Regions from separate parts of the Burkholderia sp. F1 genome, predicted to be linked through region 3. Evidence: predicted binding sites of a transcription regulator. Region 3 holds the regulator's gene; each other region holds the start of a gene.
The links. The regulator FliA, encoded in region 3, starts transcription of late flagellar genes. The targets are predictions, from matches to a motif close to CTAAAGTTTNNNNNNNNNNNGCCGNTA.

Region 1 (5,872 bases), 920 kb from region 3:
CCTGCCGGATGCGGATCTCGTCACGGCCACCTATCGCGACCACACGTTCACGCCGCACTGGCACGACGCGTACACGATCCCCGTCATCGAAGCAGGCGCCGAACGCTATGTCTGTCGCGGCGCGGGCCATATCGCCGAATCGGGCACCGTCCCCGTGATCAATCCCGGCGAAGTGCACACCGGCTCGCGCGCGGCCGACGACGGCTGGCGCTACCGGGTCTGCTACGCGCCGGTCGAGTTCATCCGGTCGCTCGCGAGCACGATCGCCGGACGCCCGCAGGACGCGCCGTGGTTTCCGCACGACGTGATCCGCGATCCGGATCTCGCGGCCCGGGTCGCGCGGGCGCACCGGATGATGGAGGCCGGCAGCGTTCGCGCGACGGCGCCCCACGAGTACGGGCCGCCTGCCGACGACACCGCGATGCCCGACGCGCCGCGGATCTACGACCCGCTTGCCGCCGAGACGGCGATGCTCGACGCGTTCTCGACACTGATCGTGCGCCACGCGGACGCGCATCTGCGGCCAGCGTCGCTCGCCGCGGACGAACCGCGCGTCGAAGCGATGCGCGAGCGGCTTGCCGCCGATCTGACGTGCGCGGTCACGCTCGACGAGATCGCGCAGGCGGCAGGATTGTCGCCGTTCCATGCGGCGCGCCTGTTCACGCGCACGACCGGCATGCCGCCGCACGCGTGGCGCAACCAGCTGCGGTTGCAGCGCGCGCTCGCGCCGCTGCGCGCGGGCGTGGCCGTCGCCGAGGTCGCCGCCGCCAGCGGCTTCGTCGACCAGAGCCATTTCACCCGGCACTTCAGGCGGATGTTCGGCGTGCCGCCGGGACGCTGGCAGACGCGCTGACGCCCCGGCGCAGCGCTGCGGGCCGCCCGACGCACGGCACGGCATGGCCTCGCCCGGCTGCGCAAGAACGTACAAGCCGCCCGTTCGCCGGCCCGCTATCCTCCCGCATATGGAGGAGCCATCTTGAATCAATCACCCACGTTATCCCCACGCCGTCCGCTGAACGAATGGCTCGACGGCGCCCGCGACACGATCCCGATGATGGTCGGCGCAGCGCCGTTCGGCGTGATCTTCGGCACGCTCGTTGCCGGCGGCCCGCTCGCCGGCTGGCACGGCGCGCTGATGTCGCTGACCGTGTTCGCCGGCTCTGCGCAGTTCATCGCGCTCGGGCTCGTCGCGGGCGGCGCGGGCTTCGTCGTCGTGCTCGCGACGACGCTGATCGTCAACCTGCGCCACCTGCTTTACAGCGCGACGCTCGCGCCGTACGTCGCCCACCTGCCGCTGCGCTGGCGCGCGACGCTCGGCGCGCTGATGACAGACGAGGTGTTCGCGGTCGCGTACGCGCACTACCGGCATTTCCAGCCGGGCGCGATCGGCCCGCACTACTTCTTCGGCTCGGGACTCGCGATGTACGTGAACTGGCAGGTCTGGACGCTCGCCGGCCTGGGGTTCGGCTCGGCATTCCCGGGGCTCCAGTCGCTCGGTCTCGACTTCGCGATGGCGGCGACCTTCATCGCGATCGTCGTGCCGCAACTGGGCACGCTGCGCTACTTCTCGGCCGCCGCGACGGCCGGCGTGCTCGCGTATTACTGGCAGGGCTGGCCGTACAAGCTCGGCCTGCTGGGCGCAGTCGCGGCGGGCGTCGTCGTCGGCGTCGCGCTGACGCTGCTGCAGGAGCGCGCGCGCGCCGGCTCGCACCCGGAGGCCGCATCGTGAGCTACGCGCTGCTGATCCTCGGCATGGCCGCCATCACCTATGCGATCCGCGCAACGCTGTTCCTGTTCGGCGAGCGGCTGACATTCCCGCCGCTCGTGCGCACGGCGCTCGGCTTCGTGCCGGTCACCGTGCTGACCGCGATCATCGTGCCGATGACCGTGTCGCCGCACGGCGGCGCGGCCGAGCTGACGTGGCGCAATCCGCAGCTCGTCGGCGCGCTCGCCGCAGTGCTCGTGTCGGCGGCGACGCGCCGGCCGCTCGTGACGATCGCGGCCGGGCTCGCGGTGTTCTTCTTCTGGCAGGGTGTGGTGCTGCCGCACGGCTGGCTGCCCGGCTGAACCGGCGCCGGAACGCGCGAGCGCGCGTTCCGCTCAAGTTTCGCGCCGCCCGGCCGATAAACGGTTGAAGACCCGCCGTCGGTCCCGGCGTGAGCCGGACCGTCGACGACGCGCCGGCGCCGGCGTGCGATCCCGGCATCCGGCCGGCGCGGGCCGCCACCGAGACGATTCATGGGCCAGATCACCCTTTCCCTCAAGGACGACACGCTCTCGTCCTTGCGCAAGGACTACGACGCATTCGTGCGCGTGTCGCTGAAACTCGACCCGCAATTCGCGACGCCGTCGTTCGAGGATTTCCTGCGCGCAAAACTGCTCGACAACATGGTGCCGCTCACCGAGCACGCCGTGCAGCGAATGCTGCAGGGCGGCCAGTATGCATGGGCCAAACGCACGCTCGACAAGGAATTCCCCGACGTCGTCGCGATCCTGATGCGCCAGGCCGGCGAATTCGGCTTTGGCTTCGCGTCGCGTACGGAATGGACGCCCGACGAGCTGGCGAAGGCGTGCCGCGACTGGGCGAAGGCGATCGTCGCCGAAGCGCAGGGCGATGTGACCCTGATCGATCCGCTCGCCGCGCAGATCAAGAGCGCGGTGCAGGACATCCAGGCGCTCGAGGAGCAGATGCAGACGCCCGCCTGGCGGCTCGCGGAATCGCTGCGGCAGCGGATCTACGAAGCCAAGCTCGCGTGCGAGATGAGCGTCGGCAGCACGGCGCGCGACAAGCTCGGCGAACTGCGCGGGCTGCTGCGGCTGGCGCTTGCGCACGGCTCGTTCCAGAAGGCGGAAGCGCAGCAGATCATGGAATACCTGCGGCTCCTGAAGCCGGAAATCTTCGTCGAGGAACCATACGACGTGTTCGCGCGCCTTGCCGCGTGGCTGCGCAGCGTGTTCTCGCCGCCCGCGATGCGCACGCAACAGGGCCAGACGCCCGAACAGCGCCGACCGTGACCGCGCGCTCGCGCCCATGAACAACGGCCCGGTCCGCGCGATGCGAACCGGGCCGCCGGGTTGACGCCGCCGGCACGACGCGCCTTCCGGGGCGACCGTCGCGCGGCGGACGAACGACGTTACTGCGTGGCGCCTTCGGCCGACGCACCGCCCTTCACGCCAATCGATGCGTCGCCGTCGGCGGCTTCGCCGGCCTTCGCCTTCGCGGCGTTGGCATGACCCTTCGCCGACTTCGCGGCGTGCTTGACGTGCTTCTTCGTCGAGTGGACGGCCGACGACGCGGCGTCCTTCGCCTCGTCGGTCGCCGAGCTCATTGCGCCGGTCGCGCCGCCCGACGCATCGGTGCCGCCCTGCACGCCCGCACCGGCGGCCGGCGTCTGCACCTGCACGCCGGCGCCTGCCGAGCCCTGTGCGCCCGCAGTCTGCGCGAACGCAGCCGAAGTCGCGAACGCCGTCAGCGCGGCACCGATCAACATCATACGAATCTTGGACATGGCTATCCTCCTCAAGAAGTTGTTGGCGTGGACTGCATCGGTGCGGTCCATCGCGTCCCCCGCCGCAACACGCAGCAGGTACGGCTAGAGACCCGGCGTTCGCGGGACGGGTTCGCCGATCTCGCAGACTGTTACCCACCGTTTCATTTGCTGACGAATGGCTCACACTCTTTAACATCCCGGGCTGACGCCGCATCGCCGCGCTCGCGCGCAGGCCCCCGGTGCCGTATGATGCGGGGCGATTCATCCCGCGCCCCGCGCGCTTTCCTCGTCATGCCCAATCTGGATTTCACGCTGACCGGCGAATTCGTCGAGTTGCACAACCTCCTGAAGATCACCGGCCTCGCCGACAGCGGCGGCTCCGCGAAAGTGATCGTCGCGTCCGGCGCGGTGAAGGTCGACGGCGCAGTCGAACTCCGCAAGACCTGCAAGATCCGCGCAGGCCAGGTCGTGCTGCTCGGCGACACGCGGATCGCGGTGCACGGCGCGTAGCGCAAGCGTCCGGCCGCGCCACGCCGCACCCGACCCTGCCCGCGACAGGGCCATCGCCCCCCCGTTCGACAGGGTGCGAATAAACCCGTAAGCTAGGCGCCTCTCTCAAAATAAACACAGCGCGGGCCGGCACCCGCGCAGGCGCTCATTCCATGTCGCATTCCGGTCTCTCGCGGACGGCCGCCGCGCCGCCCTCCCTGTCCAGTCACGCCGCCGATACCGCGCGTCTCGCCGCCCCGCTCGCCATCGCGCAACTGTCGCAGATGGCGATGAGCGTCACCGACACCGTGCTGCTCGGCTCGCTCGGCCCCGACTCGCTCGCGGCGGGCGGCCTCGGCGCGAACTTCTTCTTCGTCATCGTCACGGTGCTGCAGGGCGTCCTGTCGTCGGTCAGCGTCAGCGTCGCGCACGCGCGCGGCGCGAAAGCCGATCATCGCGTGCCGCACATCTACTGGACGGGCTTCGCGCTGTCCGTGCTGCTCGCGATCCCCGCGATCGTCGCGTTGTCGCTTTCCGAGCCGATCCTGCTGATGTTCCACGAGCCGCCGACGCTCGCGCGCAACGTCGGCGAATACACGGGCATCCTGCGCTTCGCCGCGCTCGGCAGCCTGATCGGCGTCGGCCTGATGCGCTCGTTCCTGCCCGCGATCGGCGCCGCGCGGCGGCTACTGTGGGTGTCGCTCGGCGGCGTCGGCGTCAACGCGGTGCTGAACTACGGGCTGATCCACGGCGCGTTCGGACTGCCGCGCCTCGGCTTTCTCGGCTCCGCGGTCGCGACGACGATCACGATCTGGCTCATGGCGCTCGCGCTCGTGTGGCTGCTGCACAGCCGCCAGCGGTTCAAGCACTTCGTGACCGTGTCGCGTCCGAAGCTGCCGATGATGGGCGAGCTGATCGGCATCGGCTGGCCGGTCGCGATCACGTACGGTGTCGAATCGACGCTGTTCCTCGCCACCGGCCTCACGATCGGCGTGCTCGGCGAGACGTCGCTCGCCGCGCACCAGATCGCGCTGAACGTCGCGTCGGTGGCATTCATGGTGCCGCTCGCGATCGGCCAGGCGGCCAACGTCCGGGTCGGCTACTGGGCCGGCGCGGGCGCGCCGGTCGCCGCGCGCCACGCGGGCTTCGTCGCGCTCGGGCTCGGGGTCGCGTTCATGTCGCTGTCGGGCCTCGTGCTGATCGTCGCGCCGCACGCGATCGTCGGCCTCTACCTGCGCCTCGACGACCCCGCCAATGCCGGCACGGTGTCGCTCGCCGCGTCGCTGCTCGGCATCGCCGCGGTGTTCCAGATCGTCGACGGGATGCAGACGGTCGGCTCCGGCGCGCTGCGCGGCCTGAAGGACACGCGCGTGCCGATGCTCGCCGCCACCCTCGGCTACTGGGGCATCGGCTTTCCGACCGGCTACTGGCTCGCGTTCCACGCGGGTCTCGGCGCGCGCGGCCTGTGGTGGGGGCTCGCCGCCGGGCTCGCGAGCGTCGCCGTGCTGATGGCGTGGCGCTTCCACCGCAAGAGCGCGTCGCTCGCCACGCTGCGCGCGTGAGCGCTCCCGACGGCGCAAAGCCGCCGTCGGCGCTATGCTAGCTGCTGTTCACGCAGATCACGCAGATCACGGGCCTGCGCCAGGCCCGCCGAAGAGACGCCGCGCACGAGCGGCGCGGCCTGCCCACGATACGCCCGACGCCGCGCGCCGCGCGGCCTTTCCCCTTTCGAAGAGGAGTGCATCATGAACGAAGCAGTTCGGATGGAACGCGACACGTTCGGCGAGATCGCCGTGCCGGCCGCCCGGCTCTGGGGCGCGCAGACCGAGCGCTCGCTGCAGAATTTCCGGATCTCGACCGAAAAGCAGTCGCCGGAGCTGATCCACGCGCTC
Region 2 (5,872 bases), 410 kb from region 3:
GCCGCCGCGCGCATAGGCAGCCGCGGCCGCCTTCGCGGCGATCGCGTCGAAGCCGTCCGGCGCGCCGTCGACCGCGCGGATCGACAGCCCGCCGAGCTGCAGCCCCGACGCCTCCAGCCGCTGCCGCAGCGTGGCCTCGTGCCGCGCGAGGCGGCCGGCGCCGGCCTCGTTCGCGCGCAGCCGCGCGACGAGCTGCTCGCCGTTCAGCACCAGCTCCGCATCGACCGTGCCGAGCGACGGCAGCGTGAGCGTGAGCCGCGTGCGCCATGCGATGCCGTCGCCGGCGTCGTCGCCGCGCGCCGCGTGCCCGCCCGAGTCGTCGGGCTCGATCGTCCAGTCGAGCCGCGCGCCCGGCCACGCTTCGCCGATCCAGCGGAACTGGTCGGTCGCGAGCACGTCGAGCTGCTGGCGCACGAGCGGCACGGCGGCCGGATGCACGGTCACGGGCGCCGCGCCCTGCGCGTCGGACGCCGCTGCGTTGGCCAGCGCGGCGCGCGCGGGGGTCCAGCGGGAATCGGCGGCTTCGGGGCGCGCGTCGGCAGCGCCGGCACCGCGCGCCTGCACCGCGTCGGGCCCGAGGAAGTCATGCGCAGGCGGGCGCGGCGGCGCGCCGGCCGGCACGCCCTGCCCCGGTGTCTGCTGGGCCGCCGCGCGAGGCGCGGGCGACGGCAGCGGCAAGCGGGCGTCGAGCAGGTCGTCGAGCGCGCTGTCGGCCGCCGGCGGATGCGCGTCGGCGGGCGTGAGCAGGCGCGCCTGCGGCTCGCGCGCGAGCGCCGCGAGCGGCCGCTGTCCGGCCAGCCATTGCGCGAGATGGGATTCGTAGAACAGGCCGCTTTCGCTCACGGCCTGCGCGAGCGCGGCGCGCAGCGCCACGACTGGCGGCGCGGCCGACGCATCGCGCGCGGCCTGCGCGGACGATGCGGCCTGGCCGGACGGGAGCGCCGCCTGGCGCGCCGCGTCCTGTGGCACGGCCGCGCGCGCACCGCCTGGCGCCTGCGCCGCCGGATCGGCCAGCAGCACGGTCGGATCGGCGAGCAGCGGCGTCCGGCCGACGACTGCCGGCGTCGCGTCGCCGCCGAAACGGGAGATTGCGTCGAGCACGAGCCCGACGTCGGACAGCGCCGTCTGCGCGGACGCTTGCGGGATCGACGCCGCAGGCGGCGCCGGCGCCGGCGCCGCGGAGGCGCCGGCGGCCTGCGCGCCGACCTGCGCGGCCGCCCCGCCGCCGGACGGCGGCGACACGGCGCCGGTCAGCAGGCTGTCGAGGCGGCTGGCCAGCAACGCGGCGGCTACGGTGTCGATACCGGTCATGATCGGAACCTGCTCACCTTTGCAACATCGATGCGAATTCGGAAACCGGCGGCGCCGGGCGCGCGCAACCCGCGCGGTCAGCCGCGCGCGCGCGCGCGGTACAGGTCGGTCAGCACTTTGGTCGAGCGCTGCGTCTCGAACAGCGCGGACAGCCGCGCGATCTCCGGGCTCGCGAGATCGCGAATCGCGGCGTCGTCGGCCAGAATGCGGCGAATCAGGTCGAGCTTGCGGGCGAGTTCGGCCTCGTCGAGCGCGATGCCCTGCCCGGCCTCCTTCAACCCGTCGACGAGCTGCAGGTATTCCTCCTGCAGCCCCGACAGCGCGTTCCAGTCGGCGCCGCGCGCGGCGTGCAGCATCCGGCCGGACACGGCCGCGATCGCCTCGTAGCGCGCGAAGTACTCGTCCTTCCGGTTCATCTTTGCTGGTCCGCGGCCTGTTGGGCGGCCATCCGCGCAACGTCCGGGCCGATGCCGACCCACGCTTCCTCGAGCGTCGCGAGCAGCCCGTCGACCTCGACCAGCATGGCCTCGCTGCCCTGCATGTTCGCCTGCAGCAGGCGCTTGCCGATGTAGCTGTACAGCGCATCGAGGCGCACCGCGATGTCGCCGCCCGCATCGCGGTTCAGCGACGTCTGCAGGCCGCTCTCGACGATGCGGATCGCCTTGCCGATCGCCTCGCCGCGCGCCGCGATGTTGCCCTGCTGCAGATGCATGCGCGCGAGCGCGATGGCCTGCCGCGCGCCCTGGTAGAGCATTGCGATCAGGCGATGCGGGGACGCGCCCATCACCCCCGTCTCGACGCCGACGCGCGCGTACGCATTGGCTCCAGCGTGTCCTGGGGAAAACATGCGCTTCTCCTTGTTGATGCGTTGGATCTGGATAGCCTGCGCCCGCGACGCGGCTGACTCCCGGAGTTATCGGAAAGGAAGTTAAAAGCTTTAGGCAGAACCGAGGGCCCGCCGGACGGCCGCCCCCCCCGGATGGCCGGCCCCCGGATCGCCGGCCGGTCAGACCGGCATCTGCATGACTTCGTTGTACGCGGTCACGAGCTTGTTGCGGACCTGCAGCCCGAACTGGAAGCCGATGTTCGCCTTCTGCATGTCGACCATCACGTCGTTCAGCGAGATGTTCGGCGCGCCGACCTCGAACGCGTGCGCCTCGCCGAGCGCGTGCTGCTGGTCGCCGCTGATCTTGTCGAGCGACGCCTTCATCGCGCTCGCGAAGGTCCCGGCCGTCGCCGCGCCGGAACCGGCGACCGCCGCGGTCGGGCTGGCCGCGCCGCTCGCCGCCTGCGCCGCCATCGCCTGCATCTGTTGCAATACCGAACCGATTCCGCCGACGTTCGCCGTCATGCTGTCTCCGCATCCAAAAAAGAGGGCCCGTTCGGGCCAGGCCGGGCGGGCCGTCGGCGCGTGTCGCGCGCGCCCGCCATACCGGATCGCGAAAAAGCATAGCAGCGCACCGTCCGGCAAAGCCGTGAAAGTACGGGGAAAACCCGGCTCTTTTCGGGCGATCGGATCGGGGGCGGCGTCACGATAATCGCATCGTGTCATTGTCCGCCCGCTCGTCCGAGCGGCTCAGTCGTCCCGCTCCGGAGAACCTCGACGCATGGATTCGCAGGCCAATTCGCTGATCAATCCCGACGCCCGCACTGGCCTCGCCAGCCCGGCGCCCGGCGCCGCCGCGGCCGCGGCGCTGCCGGGGGCCGGCGGCGCAGGCGTGGACTTCGGGCTCGGCGGCTTCGCTGAACGGATTCCGGGCATCGCGCGGATGCGCGGCAACCCGAAGCTGCCGTTCATCATCGCCGCCGCCTTCGCGGTCGCCGTGATCGTCGCCCTCGTGCTGTGGACCCGCGCGCCCGACTACCGCGTGCTGTACAGCAACCTGTCGGACCGCGACGGCGGTGCGATCATCACCGCGCTCCAGCAGGCAAACGTTCCATACAAGTTCGCCGACGCCGGCGGCGCGATCCTCGTGCCGGCCAACCAGGTCCACGAAACGCGCCTGAAACTCGCGGCGCTCGGGCTGCCGAAGGGCGGCTCGGTCGGCTTCGAGCTGATGGACAACCAGAAATTCGGCATCAGCCAGTTCGCCGAGCAGATCAACTACCAGCGCGCGCTCGAAGGCGAGCTGCAGCGCACCATCGAATCGATCAACGCGGTGCGCACGGCGCGCGTGCATCTCGCGATCCCGAAGCCGTCGGTGTTCGTGCGCGACCGCGAGGCGCCGTCGGCGTCCGTGTTCGTCGACCTCTACCCGGGCCGCGTGCTCGACGAGGGCCAGGTGCTGGCGATCACGCGGATGGTGTCGTCCGGCGTGCCCGACATGCCCGCGAAGAACGTCACGATCGTCGACCAGGACGGCAACCTGCTGACGCAGCCGGCGTCGGCAACCGGCCTCGACGCGAGCCAGCTCAAGTACGTGCAGCAGGTCGAGCGCAACACGCAGAAGCGCATCGACGCGATCCTCGCGCCGATCTTCGGCACCGGCAACGCACGCTCGCAGGTGAGCGCCGACATCGATTTCGCGCGGCTCGAGCAGACCTCGGAAAGCTACGGCCCGAACGGCACGCCGCAGCAGACCGCGATCCGCAGCCAGCAGACCAGCACCGCGACCGAGCTCGCGCAGGGCGGCGCGTCGGGCGTGCCGGGCGCGCTGTCGAACACGCCGCCGCAGCCGGCCTCCGCGCCGATCGTCGCCGGCAACGGCCAGAACGGGCCGCAGACGACGCCGGTCAGCGACCGCAAGGATTCGACGACCAACTACGAGCTCGACAAGACGATCCGCCACGTCGAGCAGCCGATGGGCAGCGTGAAGCGGCTGTCGGTCGCGGTCGTCGTCAACTACCAGCCGGTCGCCGATTCGAAGGGCCACGTGACGATGCAGCCGCTGCCGCCCGCGAAGCTCGCGCAGGTCGAGCAGCTCGTGAAGGACGCGATGGGCTACGACGCGAAGCGCGGCGACTCGGTGAACGTCGTCAACAGCACGTTCACGGCCGCCGGCGATCCGTACGCCGACCTGCCGTGGTACCGCCAGCCGGACATGATCGACATGGCGAAGGAAGCCGCGAAGTGGCTCGGCATCGCGGCGGTCGCGGCGGTGCTGTACTTCGCGGTGGTGCGCCCGGCGATGCGCCGCGCGTTCCCGCCGCCCGAGCTGGCCGCGCCCGCGCTGCCGGCGCCGGAAGACGCGGTCGCGCTGGACGGCCTGCCCGCGCCGGAGAAGGCCGCCGCGAACGACGACGCCGACGCGCTGCTGCTCGGCTTCGAAAACGAGAAGCACCGCTACGAGCGCAACCTCGACTACGCACGCACGATCGCCCGCCAGGATCCGAAGATCGTCGCAACCGTCGTGAAGAGCTGGGTGAACGATGAACGCTGAAGGCTTGACCAAGAGCGCGCTCCTGCTGATGTCGATCGGCGAGGAAGAGGCCGCGCAGGTATTCAAATTCCTCGCGCCGCGCGAGGTGCAGAAGATTGGCGCCACGATGGCCGCGCTGCGCAACGTCACGCGCGAGCAGGTCGAGAACGTGCTGAACGAGTTCGCGAAGGAAGCCGAACAGCACACCGCGCTGTCGCTCGATTCGAACGACTACATCCGCTCGGTGCTGACGAAGGCGCTCGGCGAGGACAAGGCCGGCGTGCTGATCGACCGCATCCTGCAGGGCAGCGATACGAGCGGCATCGAAGGCCTGAAGTGGATGGATTCGAGCGCGGTGGCCGAGCTGATCAAGAACGAGCATCCGCAAATCGTCGCGACGATCCTCGTGCATCTCGACCGCGACCAGGCGTCCGAGATCGCGTCGTGCTTCACCGAGCGGCTGCGCAATGACGTGCTGCTGCGGATCGCGACGCTCGACGGCATCCAGCCGGCCGCGCTGCGCGAGCTCGACGACGTGCTGTCGGGCCTCTTGTCCGGCAGCGACAACCTGAAGCGCAGCCCGATGGGCGGCATCAGCACCGCGGCCGAGATCCTGAACTTCATGACGTCGGTGCACGAGGAAGGCGTGCTCGAGAACGTCCGCCAGTACGATCCGGACCTCGCGCAGAAGATCATCGACCAGATGTTCGTGTTCGAGAACCTGCTCGACCTCGAGGATCGCGCGATCCAGCTGCTGCTGAAGGAAGTCGAGTCGGAAACGCTGATCATCGCGCTGAAGGGCGCGCCGCCCGCGCTGCGCCAGAAGTTCCTGGCGAACATGTCGCAGCGCGCGGCCGAACTGCTCGCCGAGGATCTCGACGCGCGCGGCCCGGTGCGCGTGTCCGAAGTCGAGACGCAGCAGCGCCGCATCCTGCAGATCGTGCGCAACCTCGCCGAAGGCGGCCAGATCGTGATCGGCGGCAAGGCGGAAGACGCATATGTCTGATCCGGCGAGCGAACGCGCGGGAGACGTCAGCGCCTACCAGCGCTGGGAGATGGCGTCGTTCGACCCGCCGCCTCCCCCGCCGCCGCCCGACACCGCGGCGGCGGCGGCCGCCGCGCTCGCCGAGGAATTGCAGCGCGTGCGCGACGCCGCGCACGCGGAAGGCCTGTCGACCGGTCACGTCGAGGGCCAGGCGCAC
Region 3 (5,872 bases):
CGTGCAGCTGATCGACCCGCTCGGCCTTGAAGTCGGCTACCGGCTGATCCCGCTCGTCGACAAGAACAGCGACGGCGAGCTGCTCAAGCGGATCAAGAGCATCCGCAAGAAGTTCGCGCAGGAAATCGGCTTCCTGCCGCCCGTGATCCACATCCGCGACAACCTCGAACTGCGGCCGAACGGCTACCGGATCGCGCTGAAGGGCGTCGAGATCGGCATCGGCGAAGTGTTCCCGGGCCAGTGGCTCGCGATCAACCCGGGCCAGGTGACGGCCGCGCTGCCCGGCGCGCTGACCACCGACCCGGCGTTCGGGCTGCCGGCCGTGTGGGTCGACGTCGCGATGCGCGAGCAGGCGCAGGTGTACGGCTACACGGTGGTCGACGCGAGCACGGTCGTCGCGACCCACCTGAACCACCTGGTCGTCCAGCACGCGGCCGAGCTGCTCGGCCGCCAGGAAGTGCAGGCGCTGATCGAGCGCACCGGCAAGGACGCGCCGTCGCTCGTCGAGGACCTCGTGCCGAAGACGATTTCGCTGACGACGCTGCAGAAGGTGCTGCAGAACCTGCTCGAGGAAGGCGTGCCGATCCGCGACATGCGCACGATCCTCGAAGCCGTGTCCGAGCACGCGGGCCGCATCACCGACGCATTCGACATCACGGCCGCGGTGCGGCTCGCGCTCGGCCGCGCGATCACGCAGCAGTGGTATCCGGGCTCGGGCGAGATGCAGGTGATGGGCCTCGACGCGAATCTCGAGCGCGTGCTGTCGCAGGCGCTCGCCACGGGCGCGAACCCGGGCCTCGAGCCCGGCCTCGCGCACGCACTCCTGACCGGCACGCAGCAAGCGCTGCTGCGTCAACAGAATCTCGGGCTGCCGCCCGTGCTGCTCGTGCAGCACGCGCTGCGTGCGATGCTCGCGCGCTTCCTGCGCCGCAGCCTGCCGCAATTGAAAGTGCTGTCGTATGCCGAAGTGCCGGATACACGCACGATCAAGGTCGTTAACGTCATCGGGGGTTCCGCTTGAACATTCGCAAATTCACCGGGCCGACGAGCCGCGACGCGCTGCGGCTCGTGCGCGAGGCGCTCGGCGCCGACGCCGTCGTGCTGTCGAACCGCACGCTCGATGACGGCAGTGTCGAAATCGTCGCGCTCGCCGACGCCGAACTGTCGGCGATCACGCCGCCGGGCGCGGCCGGCGCAGCCGCGCTGCCCGGCGCGGCGTTCCGGGCCGGCGCGCTGACGCCGGCGGGCGCGGCGCCGCGTTCGGCCGTCAATCCGTATGCGATGGGCGACGGCGGCTTGCCGGACGTGTTTTCGTCGGTGTTCGGCGCGAGCGCCGAGACGACCGACGCGCCGGCGGCGCCGGTGGCGGGTTCTGCCGCCGCCGCTGCGTCCGCCGCAGGATCGCCTGCCGCGGGATCGCCCGCCGCAGGATCGCCTGCCGCCCCTTCCGAACCCGCGCCGTGGCTTGTCGAGCACGCGAAGCGCCTGACGCAGCAGCGCGAAGCGCTGATCGCGCGCGCGCAGTCCGCGCCGGCGGCGGAAGTCGCGCCGCGCGCCGCGCACGAAGCGACGCCGCCCGAGTGGGCGCGCGACATCGTGCGCAACGTCGCGCGCCGCGTGCCGGCGGACGACGCCGCGCCGCGCCGCCACGCCGCCGCGCCGGCCCCGAAGGCGGCGGACCGCGCGCGCGTGCCTGAAGACACGGCCGCCGCGGTGGCCGACGCGGTGAAGGCGCGCATCGAGCGGATCGTCAACGACACGGTGATGAACGAGCTCGGCTCGCTGCGCGGGATGATGGAGGAGCAGTTCGACAGCCTGATGTGGCATGAGCGCCAGCGCCGCAGCCCGGTGCACGGCGCGCTGACGAAGCATCTGTTCGCGGCCGGCTTCTCCGCGCAGCTCGTGCGGATGATGGTCGACAACCTGCCGCAGGGCGAAGGCGAGCAGACGTTCGAGCAGGCGGCCGAATGGGCGCAGTCGGTGCTCGAGTCGAACCTGCCGGTGCTCGACAGCGAGGAAGCGCTGATGGAGCGCGGCGGCGTGTTCGCGCTGATGGGGCCGACGGGCGTCGGCAAGACGACGACCACCGCGAAGCTCGCCGCGCGCTGCGTGATGCGCTTCGGCGCGAGCAAGGTCGCGCTGCTCACGACCGACAGCTACCGGATCGGCGGCCACGAGCAACTGCGGATCTTCGGCAAGATCCTCGGCGTGCCCGTGCACGCGGTGAAGGACGCCGGCGACCTGCAGCTCGCGCTGTCCGAGCTGCGCAACAAGCACATCGTGCTGATCGACACGATCGGCATGAGCCAGCGCGACCGCGCGGTGTCCGACCAGATCGCGATGCTGCACGGCGCGAACACGCCGGTGCAGCGCCTCCTGCTGCTCAACGCGACGAGCCACGGCGACACGCTCAACGAGGTCGTTCAGGCGTACCGCAGCGCGGCCGGCCATCCGGACGCGGCATCCGCGGAGCTCGCCGGCTGCATCCTCACGAAGCTCGACGAGGCGACCCACCTCGGCGGCGTGCTCGACACGGTGATCCGCTACAAGCTGCCCGTCCACTACGTGTCGACCGGCCAGAAGGTGCCGGAGAACCTGTACGTCGCGACGAAGAAATTCCTGATGAAGAGTGCCTTCTGTGTGCCGCGCGACGGCTCGCCCTTCGTGCCGCAGGACGAGGACATGCCGACGCTGCTTTCTGCGTTGACCGCACGTTCGACCGCCGAGCTGCACGAGGTGCGTTTTGGATAAAAGGATGATCGACCAGGCCGAAGGACTGCGGCGCCTGCTGGCCGGGCGCGCATCGAGGATCGTTGCGGTGGCGGGCGGGCCGGCGGGCGTCGGCTGCACGTCGACCGTCGTGAACCTGGCCGCGGCGCTGGCCGCGCTGGGCAAGGACGTGCTCGTCGTCGACGAGCGCGCGGACGTGCATTCGGCCGCCGCGACGCTCGCCGGCTCCTGGCTGCGGGACGGCGAGCGCATGCGCGTGGCCGCCGGGTTCGGCGTGTGCGCCGCGTCGCGGCTCGCGCGCGCGGGCTACAGCGACGCGCAGCTCAGCGACTTCGTCGACGGCCCGGCCGACATCGTGCTCGTCGATGCGCAGCTCGACGCCGACGGCGGGTTCTCGGCGCTCGCGCGCGAAGCGCACGACGTGCTGATCGTCACGCGCGTCGCCGCGCAGGCGATCACCGAAGCGTACGCATGCATGAAGCGGCTGCATTTCGCGCATGCGATCGCGCAGTTCCGCGTGCTGACCAATCACGTCGGCAGCCACGCCGACGCGAAGACCGCGTTCGACAACCTCGCGGGCGTCGCGAGCCGCTACCTGACCGTGTCGATCGCCGACGCGGGCTGCGTGAGCGCCGATCCGCTCGTCGAGCATGCGCGCGAGCTCGTGCGCACGGCGGTCGACGCGTTTCCGTCGTCGCCGGCCGCGCGCGATTACCGGCAGATTGCCGCCGACCTGCTGTACTGGCCGCTGCGTCCGCGGCCGGGCGCCGGAGCGGCGCGCGCGGGCGGCAGCACGTCGTTCGAGGCGGGCGCGGCGCACGCCGCGTGAGGGCCACCGGAGGGAGAGAGCCATGATGTACAACGCTCAAGGAAAGATTTCTCAGGCTGACGTGCTCGCGCAATACGCGCCGCTCGTGCGCCGCCTGGGCCTGCAGCTCGTCGCGAAGATGCCGGCGAGCGTCGATCTCGACGACCTGATCCAGGCCGGGATGATCGGCCTGATGGACGCGGCCGGGCGCTACAAGGAAGACCAGGGCGCGCAATTCGAGACCTACGCGACGCAGCGGATCCGCGGCGCGATGCTCGACGAGCTGCGCAGCAACGACTGGCTGCCGCGCAGCCTGCGCAAGACGTCGCGCGAGGTCGAGCATGCGGTGCACCAGGTCGAGCAGCACCTCGGCCGCGCGGCGAGCGAGGCCGAGATCGCGCAGCACCTGAACATGCCGCTCGACGAATACCAGGGGATGCTGCAGGACCTGCACGGCAGCCAGCTCATCTACTACGAGGATTTCGACCGCGCGGCCGACGACGAGCCGTTCCTCGACCGCTATCGCGTCGATCACGCCGATCCGCTGTCGTCGCTGCTCGACGAGCACCTGCGCGAGGCGCTGGTCGAGGCGATCGAGCGGCTGCCGGAGCGCGAGAAGCTGCTGATGTCGCTGTACTACGAACGCGGGCTGAACCTGCGCGAGATCGGCGCGGTGCTGGAAGTGAGCGAGTCGCGCGTGTGCCAGCTGCACAGCCAGGCGGTCGCGCGGCTGCGCGCGCGGCTGCGCGAGCAGGCGTGGGTCGGCGCGGAGAACTGACCCCTTTCAAGCGCACGCAAGGCGGGTACGCAATATTCCCGCCGATTTGCTACAATCCCACCCGTTTTCCGAGGAGCGTTGCGACGGACCATCCCGTGTCCGCCAGGCTCGGAAAGCTTCACCAAGCGGCCGGGCCGCGGCGCAATGCGCCGGCTCCCGCTTCCTGAACGGCGCTCACGTCACCATTTTCTAGAACTTTTTTTAGAAAGGAGGGCGTGATGAACGCCGTCATCGATTCCAAAGCTTCCAATGATTTCGTCGTCGCCGACATGGCGCTTGCCGGCTGGGGCCGCAAGGAACTGAACATCGCCGAGACCGAAATGCCGGGCCTCGTGCAGATCCGCGACGAATACAAGGCGCAGCAGCCGCTGAAGGGCGCGCGCATCGCGGGCTCGCTGCACATGACGATCCAGACCGGCGTGCTGATCGAGACGCTGAAGGCGCTCGGCGCCGAAGTCCGCTGGGCATCGTGCAACATCTTCTCGACGCAGGACCACGCCGCCGCCGCGATCGTCGAGTCCGGCACGCCGGTGTTCGCGTTCAAGGGCGAATCGCTCGACGAATACTGGGAGTTCTCGCACCGCATCTTCGAATGGCCGAACGGCGAATTCGCGAACATGATCCTCGACGACGGCGGCGACGCGACGCTGCTGCTGATCCTCGGCTCGAAGGCCGAGAAGGACCGTTCGGTGATCGCCAAGCCGACCAACGAGGAAGAAGTCGCGCTGTACAAGTCGATCGCGAAGCACCTCGACATCGACGCGAACTGGTACTCGAAGCGCCTCGCGCACATCAAGGGCGTCACCGAAGAAACGACGACCGGCGTGCACCGCCTGTACCAGATGGAAAAGGACGGCCGCCTGCCGTTCCCGGCGTTCAACGTGAACGACTCGGTCACGAAGTCGAAGTTCGACAACCTGTACGGCTGCCGCGAGTCGCTCGTCGACGGCATCAAGCGCGCGACCGACGTGATGATCGCGGGCAAGGTCGCGGTCGTCGCGGGCTACGGCGACGTGGGCAAGGGCTGCGCGCAGTCGCTGCGCGGCCTCGGCGCGACCGTGTGGGTCACTGAAATCGATCCGATCTGCGCGCTGCAGGCGGCGATGGAAGGCTACCGCGTCGTGACGATGGAATACGCGGCCGACAAGGCCGACATCTTCGTGACGGCGACCGGCAACTTCCACGTGATCAACCACGATCACATGAAGGCGATGCGCCACAACGCGATCGTCTGCAACATCGGCCACTTCGACTCGGAAATCGACGTCGCGTCGACCCGCCAGTACCAGTGGGAAAACATCAAGCCGCAGGTCGACCACATCATCTTCCCGGACGGCAAGCGCGTGATCCTGCTGGCGGAAGGCCGCCTCGTGAACCTCGGCTGCGCGACCGGCCACCCGTCGTTCGTGATGTCGAACTCGTTCGCGAACCAGACCCTCGCGCAGATCGAGCTGTTCACGCGCGGCGGCGAGTACGAGAACAAGGTGTACGTGCTGCCGAAGCACCTTGACGAGAAGGTCGCGCGCCTGCACCTCGCGCGCATCGGCGCGAACCTG

Region 1: a site for FliA is predicted at 2,100-2,126, ahead of ACFIMZ_RS05925 (DUF4088 family protein). Genes of this name have one in related genera too.
Region 2: a site for FliA is predicted at 2,226-2,252, ahead of fliS (flagellar export chaperone FliS). Genes of this name have one in related genera too.

Annotation. Positions count from the first base shown of each region.
Region 1 covers NZ_CP172421.1:1,210,825-1,216,696, reverse strand. The annotation lists gene ACFIMZ_RS05940 (AraC family transcriptional regulator) at 1-853, shown strand, start outside; gene ACFIMZ_RS05935 (AzlC family ABC transporter permease) at 977-1,729, shown strand; gene ACFIMZ_RS05930 (AzlD domain-containing protein) at 1,726-2,067, shown strand; gene ACFIMZ_RS05925 (DUF4088 family protein) at 2,239-3,015, shown strand; gene ACFIMZ_RS05920 (hypothetical protein) at 3,135-3,509, opposite strand; gene ACFIMZ_RS05915 (RNA-binding S4 domain-containing protein) at 3,783-4,001, shown strand; gene norM (multidrug efflux MATE transporter NorM) at 4,154-5,542, shown strand; gene fumC (class II fumarate hydratase) at 5,726-5,872, shown strand, end outside.
Region 2 covers NZ_CP172421.1:3,895,884-3,901,755, forward strand. The annotation lists gene ACFIMZ_RS18385 (flagellar hook-length control protein FliK) at 1-1,311, opposite strand, end outside; gene ACFIMZ_RS18390 (flagellar protein FliT) at 1,389-1,727, opposite strand; gene fliS (flagellar export chaperone FliS) at 1,724-2,158, opposite strand; gene fliE (flagellar hook-basal body complex protein FliE) at 2,318-2,662, opposite strand; gene fliF (flagellar basal-body MS-ring/collar protein FliF) at 2,919-4,691, shown strand; gene fliG (flagellar motor switch protein FliG) at 4,681-5,676, shown strand; gene fliH (flagellar assembly protein FliH) at 5,669-5,872, shown strand, end outside.
Region 3 covers NZ_CP172421.1:293,813-299,684, forward strand. The annotation lists gene flhA (flagellar biosynthesis protein FlhA) at 1-1,021, shown strand, start outside; gene flhF (flagellar biosynthesis protein FlhF) at 1,018-2,751, shown strand; gene ACFIMZ_RS01380 (MinD/ParA family ATP-binding protein) at 2,744-3,559, shown strand; gene ACFIMZ_RS01385 (RNA polymerase sigma factor FliA) at 3,582-4,316, shown strand; S-adenosyl-L-homocysteine riboswitch at 4,381-4,499, shown strand; gene ahcY (adenosylhomocysteinase) at 4,535-5,872, shown strand, end outside.